DNA from 3 places in the Synechococcus sp. R55.2 genome. Region 2 is predicted to be linked to each of the others. Evidence: predicted binding sites of a transcription regulator. Region 2 holds the regulator's gene; each other region holds the start of a gene.

Region 1 (3,278 bases), on a different contig from region 2:
GGTCAAGTGTTAGCCTGTGTTGCCTGAAGAATCTTTTGAGAATCGGTCTGTGGTAGGTCAGGAGATCTTCGATTGCGGCAATCCAACATTTGATTGAAGATTGAGATAGAGCTTTTTGTAGTTTTTCCTGCTGTTCTTCTTTGCTTTTTACAGAGACTTGTTCTTAAGATTGAAAACCCAACTTTGATAACTCTTCGATGCCTTTTCTTGTAGAGTCTTGTGAGTCAGCCGGTTCTTTGTTTTTGTTGAGGGGTACTTTGTCCGGCTGGCGCGATAAGAAGTTGCGCTCTTCTTCGTTGTCTCTTTGCCTCTGGGGATATAAGCTAGAACTTCGTCCCACCGACGCAATCGGAAGGTGACTTGGGGCGTATGAACTTGTGCCCAACAGGCTCCGGAGGGTTATGGAACGAGCAACGCAACGGTGGCACGGTTTTCTGCTGCGCGATTTTCCCATCAAGGCTTGGTGGCAGGGAAGCCTTTTGGGTCGTCTATTGGGATCCCTGCAGAGTTGGGGGAAAAGCAGCGTATTGGTGCAGACTTCCGACCGCATCGGCCTGGGGCTGGTACTGCTTTACTGGGTTTTCTCTGCGCAAAGCTCCACCGGCATCCTGGGCCTGATTTTGCTGGCTATGGCCGCTCTGGTGGGCCTGGGCACTTTGGTGGAAACGCCGATTGGGCTGCCGCTGCATCTGCCCCTGGTCCTTTTCTGGGGAATTGCCACCTTGGCGACGATTCTCTCTCCGGTTCCCTACGCAGCGCGGGATGGCTGGCTGAAGTTGACTCTCTACCTGGCTGGTTATCTGTTGTTGCATCGTCTGCTGCGCAAACCCCAATTCCGAGATGGGATTGTGGGATCCCTGCTTTTGGTCAGCTTGGTGATGGGGGTCTACGGCCTGCGGCAATACTTTTATGGGGCAGCAGAACTGGCCACCTGGGTGGATCCGGAGTCGGGCTTGGCAGGTCTGACGCGGGTGTACAGCTATCTGCGCAACCCAAATCTGTACGGGGGCTACTTGATCCCGGTCATTCCCCTGGGGCTGGCCGCCACTTGGATTTGGCCCAGTTGGGGAGCGAAACTCCTGGCCGGGTTTACGACGGCGGTGAACCTGATTTGCCTGTTGCTCACCTACAGTCGCGGTGCCTGGATTGGGGGGCTGGCTATGCTGACCCTGATGGCCGTGTTGTTGGCGCAGTGGCACTCTATCGATTTGCCGGCTCGTTGGCGGCGTTGGGCCTTGCCGGTTCTGTTGAGTGGAGGGGGGGCCGCTTTGTTGCTCGGAATCCTGACGGTACGCCCTCTGCGGCTGCGGGTGCAGAGCCTTTTTTGGGGGCGGCTAGACACCAGCAACAACTTTCGGATCAACGTCTGGGCGGCGGTCTTGGACATGATCCGCGACTTTCCCATCTTGGGGATCGGCCCCGGCAATGTCGCCTTTAACCGCGTCTACCCCCTTTACCAACGAGGCAACTTCAGCGCCCTCGGAGCCTATTCGGTGCCTCTGCAGCTCACCGTGGAGACTGGCTTCATCGGCTCCTTAACTTTCGCCTGGTTCCTCTTGGTGCTCTGGGATCACGGCTGGAGATGCTGGAAAACTTTGCTCAACTTGCGGGATCCGCAGGGTCTATGGGTGGCAGCAGGCTTGGCCGCTTGCACCGGCATGATGGCCCACGGCTTGGTGGATACCATCTGGTATCGTCCCCAGGTACAAATGCTGTGGTGGCTTGCGGTAGCGCTTATTACAGCCAGCTTGGCCTCTCTCAGCCCTCAGCCGCTTACAGATGCTGGTGAGACGCCAGTGGGGACTTCCTCCCGTTAAGGTAGCTTAAGCTTGGCCTTCCGGTCTTGACGGGAGCAAATCCAGAGTGGTAAGCATCTTCAGTAGGAGATAAAAATGTATCTGTTTTTACAATTTGCAGGTGTCAGTAGTGTTAGAAATTAGCGGAATTGTCCGGGGTGCAGGAGGCAAATGAAAAAAATCGAGGCCGTAATCCGGCCATTCAAGTTGGATGAGGTCAAAATTGCTTTGGTCAATGCCGGAATTGTCGGCATGACTGTAAGTGAAGTGCGGGGCTTTGGTCGCCAAAAGGGACAAACCGAGCGTTATCGGGGATCCGAGTACACGGTAGAGTTCCTACAAAAGCTGAAAGTGGAGATCGTGGTTGAAGATGACCTGGTGGATACGGTGGTGGAGAAGCTGATTGCAGCGGCTCGCACCGGCGAAATCGGGGATGGCAAGATTTTCATCAGCCCCGTCGAAAAAACCATCCGCATCCGAACTGGCGAGCTCAACCAAGATGCCCTATGAGAAGGGATCACGTTCAGGGTTTGGGTTGCCCGGCCTGAGCCTCGTGTGAGTTTGCTTCATGTCTCTTTTGCTGTATATCTGATGAGGTGTTCTTGCCCTACTTTTCGGGTAATGTGTTGCGAGAAGTACTGTCACTTTAGGTGAGTCGAAAAGCATGAGTACGACAATGATCCAAAAGCTCAAGAGCCAGGTGCCCCAGTGGCTTTGGCGACCGGCCAAGTGGAGTCTGACTGCCGCTCTAATGGCTGCGCTGGTTTTTCTATTCGGCCAGGGAACTGCCTTTGCTCAAGAGGCCGAGGAAGTTCAGAAACACGCTGACGTTGTTTGGACGATCGTGTCGGCGGCCTTGGTGTTCTTCATGCAGGCAGGGTTCGCCATGGTGGAGACGGGCTTTACCCGCGCCAAGAATGCCGCCAACATCATGATGAAGAACTTGATGGACTTCTGCATGGGCTGTTGCGCCTTCTGGTTCATCGGGTTTGGCCTCATGTTCGGCAAAAGTGCTGGCTTCTTCGGCACTGACTGGTTTGCTTTTGGCTGGCAGCAGGCTTACGAGGCAGATGGCTGGCCCTTTACTTTCTTTGTCTTCCAGATGGTGTTTGCCGCTACCGCCGCCACCATTGTTTCCGGAGCGATGGCAGAGCGCACCAAGTTCTTGGCCTACTTGATCTACTCCATCGTTATTTCTGGGCTAATCTACCCCATCTCTGGGGGTTGGGCCTGGAACGGGCTGTTCGGCGACTACAACGGCGGCACAGCCGGCTGGCTGGAAAATCTGGGCTACATCGACTACGCCGGGTCGGGGGTGGTGCATTTGGTAGGGGGCGCTGCGGCCTTGGCAGGTGCGATCGCGCTTGGCCCTCGCATTGGCAAGTACGGCCCTAATGGAGAACCGCGGGCTATTCCCGGCCACAACCTGCCGCTGGGGATGTTGGGGGTGTTTATCCTCGCCTTGGGCTGGATCGGGTTTAA
Region 2 (3,278 bases):
GCGCTCGCTGCGGCAGAGGGATCCGGTTTTGATCTGCCCGGCACGGGTGGCCACCGCCAAGTCGGCAATGGTGGTGTCTTCCGTCTCGCCAGAGCGGTGGCTGATGATGGTGCGAAAGCCGGCTTGAACTGCCAATTGGATGGCCGAGACGGTCTCCGTCAGGGTGCCGATTTGGTTGGGCTTGATCAAAATGGCGTTGGCGGCGGCGCTGTCGATACCCTTTTGCAGGCGGGTCAGGTTGGTTACAAACAGGTCATCTCCCACCAGCTGTACCCGGGATCCCAGTTGAGCGGTCATGGCTTGCCAACCGGCCCAGTCTTCTTCCGCTAGCCCATCTTCAATGGAAAGGATGGGATAGTTGGCCAGCAGTTGCTGGTAGTAAGCCACCATATCAGCCGTGCTGTGGGCTTTGCCCTCAAAGTGATATTGCCCATCCTGCAGCAGCTCGTTGGCGGCCACATCCAAGGCCAAGGCGATATCTGCTCCCGGTTTGTAGCCTGCCTGTTCAATAGCCGTCATCAGCAGATCCAAAGCCGCCGCATTGGAGTCGAGATCAGGAGCAAACCCCCCTTCATCCCCCACACCGGTGGACAGCCCCTTCTGCTGCAGCACTTGTTTTAGTACCGCAAACACCTCAGCCCCGTAGCGCAGCGCCTCGCGAAAGCTGGCCGCTCCAATGGGCACAAGCATAAATTCTTGAATATCGACGTTGTTGTCGGCGTGGGCGCCGCCGTTGAGCACGTTCATCAGCGGCACCGGCAGCAGGTTGGCAAAGGGCCCCCCCAGGTATTTGTAAAGAGGCAAGCCCACTGCTTCCGCAGCCGCTTTGGCTGTCGCCAGAGAAACTGCCAAAATAGCGTTGGCCCCCAGGCGGGACTTGTTGGGGGTGCCGTCCAGGTCGATCAGCAACTGGTCAATACGGGCTTGGTTGAGGGCATCTTCTCCCTGCAGCTCCGACTGGATGGGGCCAAGGATGTTTTCCACCGCCCTCAGCACGCCCTTACCGCCGTAGCGTTTGGGATCCCCGTCCCGCAGCTCGTGGGCCTCGAAGGTGCCGGTCGAAGCACCGCTGGGAACCTGCGCCAAGCCCGTTGCCCCATTGGCTAGACCCACCAGGGCCTCTAAGGTGGGACGCCCTCGCGAGTCGAGGATCTCATGGGCGGTAATCCACTCGATGGCTGTTTCCACAGTTACACCTCAGCAATTGGCTAGATAGCTCTGGCCAAAGCCAGATCCCCCCATAGACTAGTAGGTTTTTGCCCGCGATCCGGTCAGCTTCCAGAAAACTTTAAGTCTGTCCTTCGGGCACAGAGATTCTTCAAGGCTGCAGCAGTAGATTGAACATAGGCCGGCCAGAGCTTCAACCAACCATCGAGCGGGGTTTGCCTAGGCAGGGTGCTGCTCAGGAGGTGTTCTCCTCTTCCTTCTAGGCAAAGCGATGGCTCAGCCGCATCGGGTCGTGTACGGTGATCTTCTTCTTGTGAATGGAGATGTACTTCTTCTTGCGCAGCTCTCCCAACAGGCGGGTGATGGTGACGCGGGTTGAGCCAATGGCCTCGGCAATGGCCTGGTGAGACAGCTTGAGATCGATGGTGACCCCATCTGGGCCAGGCACTCCGAAATCGCGACAGAGGATCAACAAAAAGCTGACCAGACGGGATCCCATGTCGCGATGAGCCAGTGTCTCGATCATCATCTCCGTTTGCAAAATGCGGGACGACAGGCTTTTAACCAGCAACATGGCCAGTTCGGCGTTCTCCTGCAAGGATTTTTCCACCTGCTCGATCGGCAGAGAGAGCAACTCAGTAGGCGTAAAAGCCACCGAGTGATAAAAGCGATCAGAGCGCTGTCCTGTGATAAAGGAGAGCACGCCGAAGATGCTGTTTTCGCGTAGGAGGGCGACGGTGATTTCCTCCCCCATTTCGTAGACCCGCGAGAGCTTAACGGCTCCCTTCACCAAAAAGTAAACCCGCTCCGCCGGATCCCCTGGAAAAAAAATGGTCTTCCCGCGCTCAAACGTTTCGATAACCGGAGGATGGTGAGGGCCTCCCAATTGCTTGAAGGCTGTGATCAGAGATTTTTCCGCTACGGCCACCGCCATACTCATCAACCTTTTAAGGTCAGTTTATACCTAAGATCAACCTATTAAGATCAATCTAGAAGCATTAGGCTAGGTTGCAACCCCTTGACTTCAGAATCGATGATGATACCAAGATTTACCCTAAAGTAGAAGGTTCTGCCCAGGCATCTTTGTAGCACGTGCTACATTTTTGAGTCTCGTTTTTGCCCCAGAAAGGGATCCCCAACCGAAAGCAGGGGTTAGGATAAGAGCCATTGTCGCTGGGGGTTGCATCGGCCCTTGGCGGTAGAGAGTGGAGTGGGTTGGAACATTCTATCTATCTATGGGGAGCCCGGAGGCTGTTGTTGCTGAACCTTCTCGGCTGAGCCGCCAGCATTTCACGGTGCGGATGCCGGATCCGGCCAATCACCTCCTGGAGGTGGAGCTGCAGATCCAAGAGGTGGATCCAGAGGTGCCTTTGCGGCTGCGACTGCCGGTGTGGACGCCGGGATCCTACTTGGTGCGGGAGTATGCCCGTCATGTGCAGGAGTTTCAGGCGGCAACTGAGCAAGGGATCCCTTTGGCCTGGCGGAAGGTGGATAAGAATACCTGGCAAATCGATCCGCCGGGTTCTTCTGCTGTGAAGGTGTGCTATCGGGTCTATGCCTATGAGCTGACGGTGCGCACGAACCATCTGGATTTGACCCACGCCTATTTCAACGGGGCAGCGCTCTTCCTCTACGTGCCCGGTCGCGAGCGGGAACCCTACACTTTGACGGTGATCCCCCCCAAGCCGGATTGGCACATCGCCACCAGTTTGCGGCCTTTGATCTCCTCTTCTGGGGATCCCGCTTCCGGCCAGTCTTTTGTGGCAGAGGACTATGACGAGCTGGTGGATAGCCCGGTGGAGGTGGGTCCACATCGAGTGCAATCGTTTGAGGTGGAAGGGATCCCGCATTACCTTGTGGTTTGGGGGTCGGGCACTCTGGATGTGGAGCGGGCTGTCGCTGATGCTAAGGCGATTGTCAAAACCACAGCCGCGTTTTTCGGTGGGCTACCCTACGACCGCTACTGGTTCATTGTGCATTTGTCGCCGGGAGGATTTGGTGGCCTTGAGCACAAGTACAGCACCACCCTTCTTTACTCTGGGCTGGAGCTGCATCAGCCGGAGTCCTATCGGCGCTTTTTGTCTTTGCTGGCCCACGAGTTGTTTCATGCC
Region 3 (3,278 bases), on a different contig from region 2:
CGGCAGAGGCATCTGCCCCGGTGGCTGCTGCTGGCCGTTCTCACCTCTTGGACGACCTGTCTCGCCGCTTGATGATGAGCCATCAACGTTTGATTCGGATTCGTCAGCAATCCATGCTGATCCGCGGTACAGAGCAGATTGGCCTGCATGTCAACGTGCGCAACTTCTGGAACCGCATCCAAGGAAAAGTGCATCCCACCTTCCGGCTCAACTACGACCGTAGCCGTGTTAGCATGAGCTAATCTGTCTGTAACTGTTGATGCTCTGGCCTGAGCTCAAAGAGAAGGGATCCCTGCTGGGGATCCCTTTTTGCGGCGAGTTTTGTTGGGTCGATGGGCAGCGCGGGATGCTTCAACGTTGGCACGAGGTGCTGTTGACCAAAAGCAGCCAAGTTGCTCAAGGGATCCACAGTTTGGGAGTGCCGTTTGCTCAGAAAAAACGGGATCCCTGATGGGATCCCGCTGCAGAATCAGCCACACCGTCTAGGCGTCGAAATAGAGGGCGAACTCGTAGGGGTGGGGCCGCAGGTTAATGGGGTTGATCTCGTTGTCGATCTTGTACTCGATGTAGGTCTGGATCAGATCTTCGGTGAAGACGCCTCCCTCCAGCAAGAAGGCATGATCCTTCTGCAAGCTTTCCAGAGCATCCAGCAGGGATCCGGGTGTGGAAGGGATCTTGGCCAGCTCTTCCGGCTCCAGATCGTAGATATCTTTGTCCAGAGGCTCGCCGGGGTGGATCTTATTCTTGATCCCGTCCAGACCTGCCATCAACATGGCCGAGAAGGCGATGTAGGGATTGCAGGTGGCATCCGGGCAGCGGAACTCCAGACGCTTGGCTTTGGGATTGTTGCCGGTCACGGGAATGCGAATGGCGGCGGAACGGTTGCCCTGGGAGTAAGCCAGGTTCACCGGCGCCTCAAAACCGGGCACCAAGCGCTTGTAGGAGTTGGTGGTGGGGTTGGTGAAGGCCAGGATTGCCGGGGCATGCTTGAGCAGGCCACCGATGTAGTAGAGAGCCGTCTCGCTCAGGTTGGCATAGGTGCCTTCGCTATAGAACAAAGGCTGGCCATCCTTCCAGAGGGACTGGTGGGTGTGCATGCCGGTGCCGTTGTCGTTAAACAGGGGCTTGGGCATGAAGGTGACGGTTTTGCCGTGCTTGCGGGCCACATTCCGGATCACGTATTTGTAAACCATCATGTAGTCGGCAGCCGTGATCAGATCGGCGAAGCGATAGCCCAGCTCCCCTTGCCCGCCGGTAGCCACCTCGTGGTGATGCTTCTCGATGGGCACCCCCAACTTGCCCATGGTCAGCAGCATCTCGGTGCGGATGTTTTGATGGGCATCGGTGGGCGGGGCCGGGAAATAGCCCTCTTTGTAGCGAGGCTTGTAGCCCAGGTTGCCGCCTTTCTCCTCGCGGCCCGAGTTCCAGCGACCTTCGATGGAATCCACGAAGTAGTAGGCCGAGTTTTGGGTTTGGTCGAAACGAACATCCTCAAAGATGAAAAACTCTGCCTCCGGCCCGAAGTAGGCGGTATCGGCAATGCCCGTCGATTGCAGATAGGCAACGGCACGGGCGGCAAGGCTGCGGGGACAACGGCTATAAGGCTGGCCGGTGCGCGGCTCAACAATGCTGCAAGTTATGCTGAGGGTGGGCACCTCCAGAAAGGGATCAATCCAAGCCGTCTTGGGATCCGGCACCATGTACATGTCAGACTCGTTGATCGCTTTCCAGCCCCGGATGCTGGATCCGTCAAAGGGGAGCCCCTCGGTGAAGGTTTCTTCTTTAATCATCGAGGTGTGGAAGGAAACATGCTGCCAGGTGCCAAAGATATCCACAAACTTGAGATCCACTATCTGGACGTTGTTGTCCTGGATCATCTGAAGCACTTCTTGGGGCGTGGATGCCATTACTCTCTCCTGATTGGGTTGCGGTTAAGACTGGGGGAACTGTGGCTGAATAAATGGGATCCCAGCAGGTGATCCCCACGCTTCGACCCAGACAGGCCAAAAACGCTCACTCATCCTAGAAAGGCCAACACGGGCATTTTGTAGTTTCTGATACAAAATTGCTTCGAGCCTGGCCTTCTGACCCACTTGCTGGCTATCTCGGACACCGCTTTTTCGCTCATCGGAGTCGCTCCCCTTTCCCTGTTGGTTTTGGTCAATCCAGATGGGGTGTTGGGGATCCAGAACTTGAGCAATGGCCGCCACCCTGCCAACCTCTGGGCAGAAATAACCGGATGGGGCGGGCAAAACCCTGCCCCGGTTGCCTGAGGCGAGCGAAAATTAGGATCAGCAGGCCCCCAGCTCGCCCGGTTTGCCAAAGGGTGTTAAGCTAAAGCGTAGTCGTTATGAGTTTGACTTTTAGTCCTGTTGCAGAAGGAGAGACATCGGATGACAGAGCAAAGTCGGGTTGAGAATGTGGTGATCATCGGCTCCGGCCCTGCCGGGTTTACAGCAGCCATTTACGCTGGGCGTGCCAACCTGAAGCCGGTCGTGTTCGAGGGGTTCCAGGCGGGCGGGATCCCTGGCGGGCAACTGATGACCACCACCGAGGTGGAAAACTTTCCGGGCTTTCCCGAAGGCATCACCGGCCCCCAACTGATGAAGAACATGCGAGCCCAAGCGCAGCGGTGGGGGGCGGAACTCTACACTGAAGATGTCACCTTCGTCGATTTAAGCCAGCGGCCCTTTGTCGTCCGTTCTGACGAGCGGGAATTGCGCACCCACAGCCTGATCATCGCCACCGGGGCCACAGCCAAGCGCCTACACCTGCCCGGAGAGGAGACCTATTGGAACCGGGGCATGTCGGCCTGTGCGATCTGCGATGGGGCTATGCCTATGTTCAGAGGGGTGGAACTGGTGGTCATTGGCGGCGGCGATACTGCTTGTGAGGAAGCCACCTACCTGACCAAGTTTGGATCCCATGTGCATATGCTGGTGCGGAGTGACAAAATGCGGGCCAGCAAGGCCATGCAGGATCGTGTTCTCAACAACCCCAAGATCACTGTGCACTGGAACACCGAGGCGGTGGAAGTGATGGGCGACGGCCTGCGCCTGACCGGGGTGAAAGTGCGGAACAACCAAACCGGCGAAATACGCGAGATGTCAGTGGGTGGCCTATTTTATGCCATTGGCCACAAGCCCAACACCGACTTGTTCAAAGGACAACTGGAACTGGATGAAGTCGGCTACATCGTCACCCGCCCGGGATCCGTGGCCACCAGTGTGGAGGGGGTGTTTGCCGCCGGCGACGTGCAGGATCACGAGTTTCGTCAG

The links. The regulator NtcA, encoded in region 2, controls nitrogen genes in cyanobacteria. The targets are predictions, from matches to a motif close to GTANCNNNNGNTAC.
Region 1: NW838_RS14720 (P-II family nitrogen regulator) is a predicted target of NtcA. The motif match lies at 1,895-1,908, and genes of this name have one in related genera.
Region 3: glnA (type I glutamate--ammonia ligase) is a predicted target of NtcA. The motif match lies at 2,048-2,061, and genes of this name have one in related genera.

Annotation. Positions count from the first base shown of each region.
Region 1 covers NZ_JANSIH010000436.1:21,371-24,648, forward strand. The annotation lists gene NW838_RS14715 (IctB family putative bicarbonate transporter) at 402-1,817, shown strand; gene NW838_RS14720 (P-II family nitrogen regulator) at 1,968-2,306, shown strand; gene NW838_RS14725 (ammonium transporter) at 2,461-3,278, shown strand, end outside.
Region 2 covers NZ_JANSIH010000099.1:138-3,415, forward strand. The annotation lists gene eno (phosphopyruvate hydratase) at 1-1,188, opposite strand, end outside; gene ntcA (global nitrogen regulator NtcA) at 1,427-2,101, opposite strand; gene NW838_RS03600 (M61 family metallopeptidase) at 2,403-3,278, shown strand, end outside.
Region 3 covers NZ_JANSIH010000340.1:33,125-36,402, forward strand. The annotation lists gene NW838_RS11015 (DUF4278 domain-containing protein) at 1-242, shown strand, start outside; gene NW838_RS11020 (hypothetical protein) at 260-451, shown strand; gene glnA (type I glutamate--ammonia ligase) at 483-1,907, opposite strand; gene NW838_RS11030 (hypothetical protein) at 2,094-2,273, shown strand; gene trxB (thioredoxin-disulfide reductase) at 2,394-3,278, shown strand, end outside.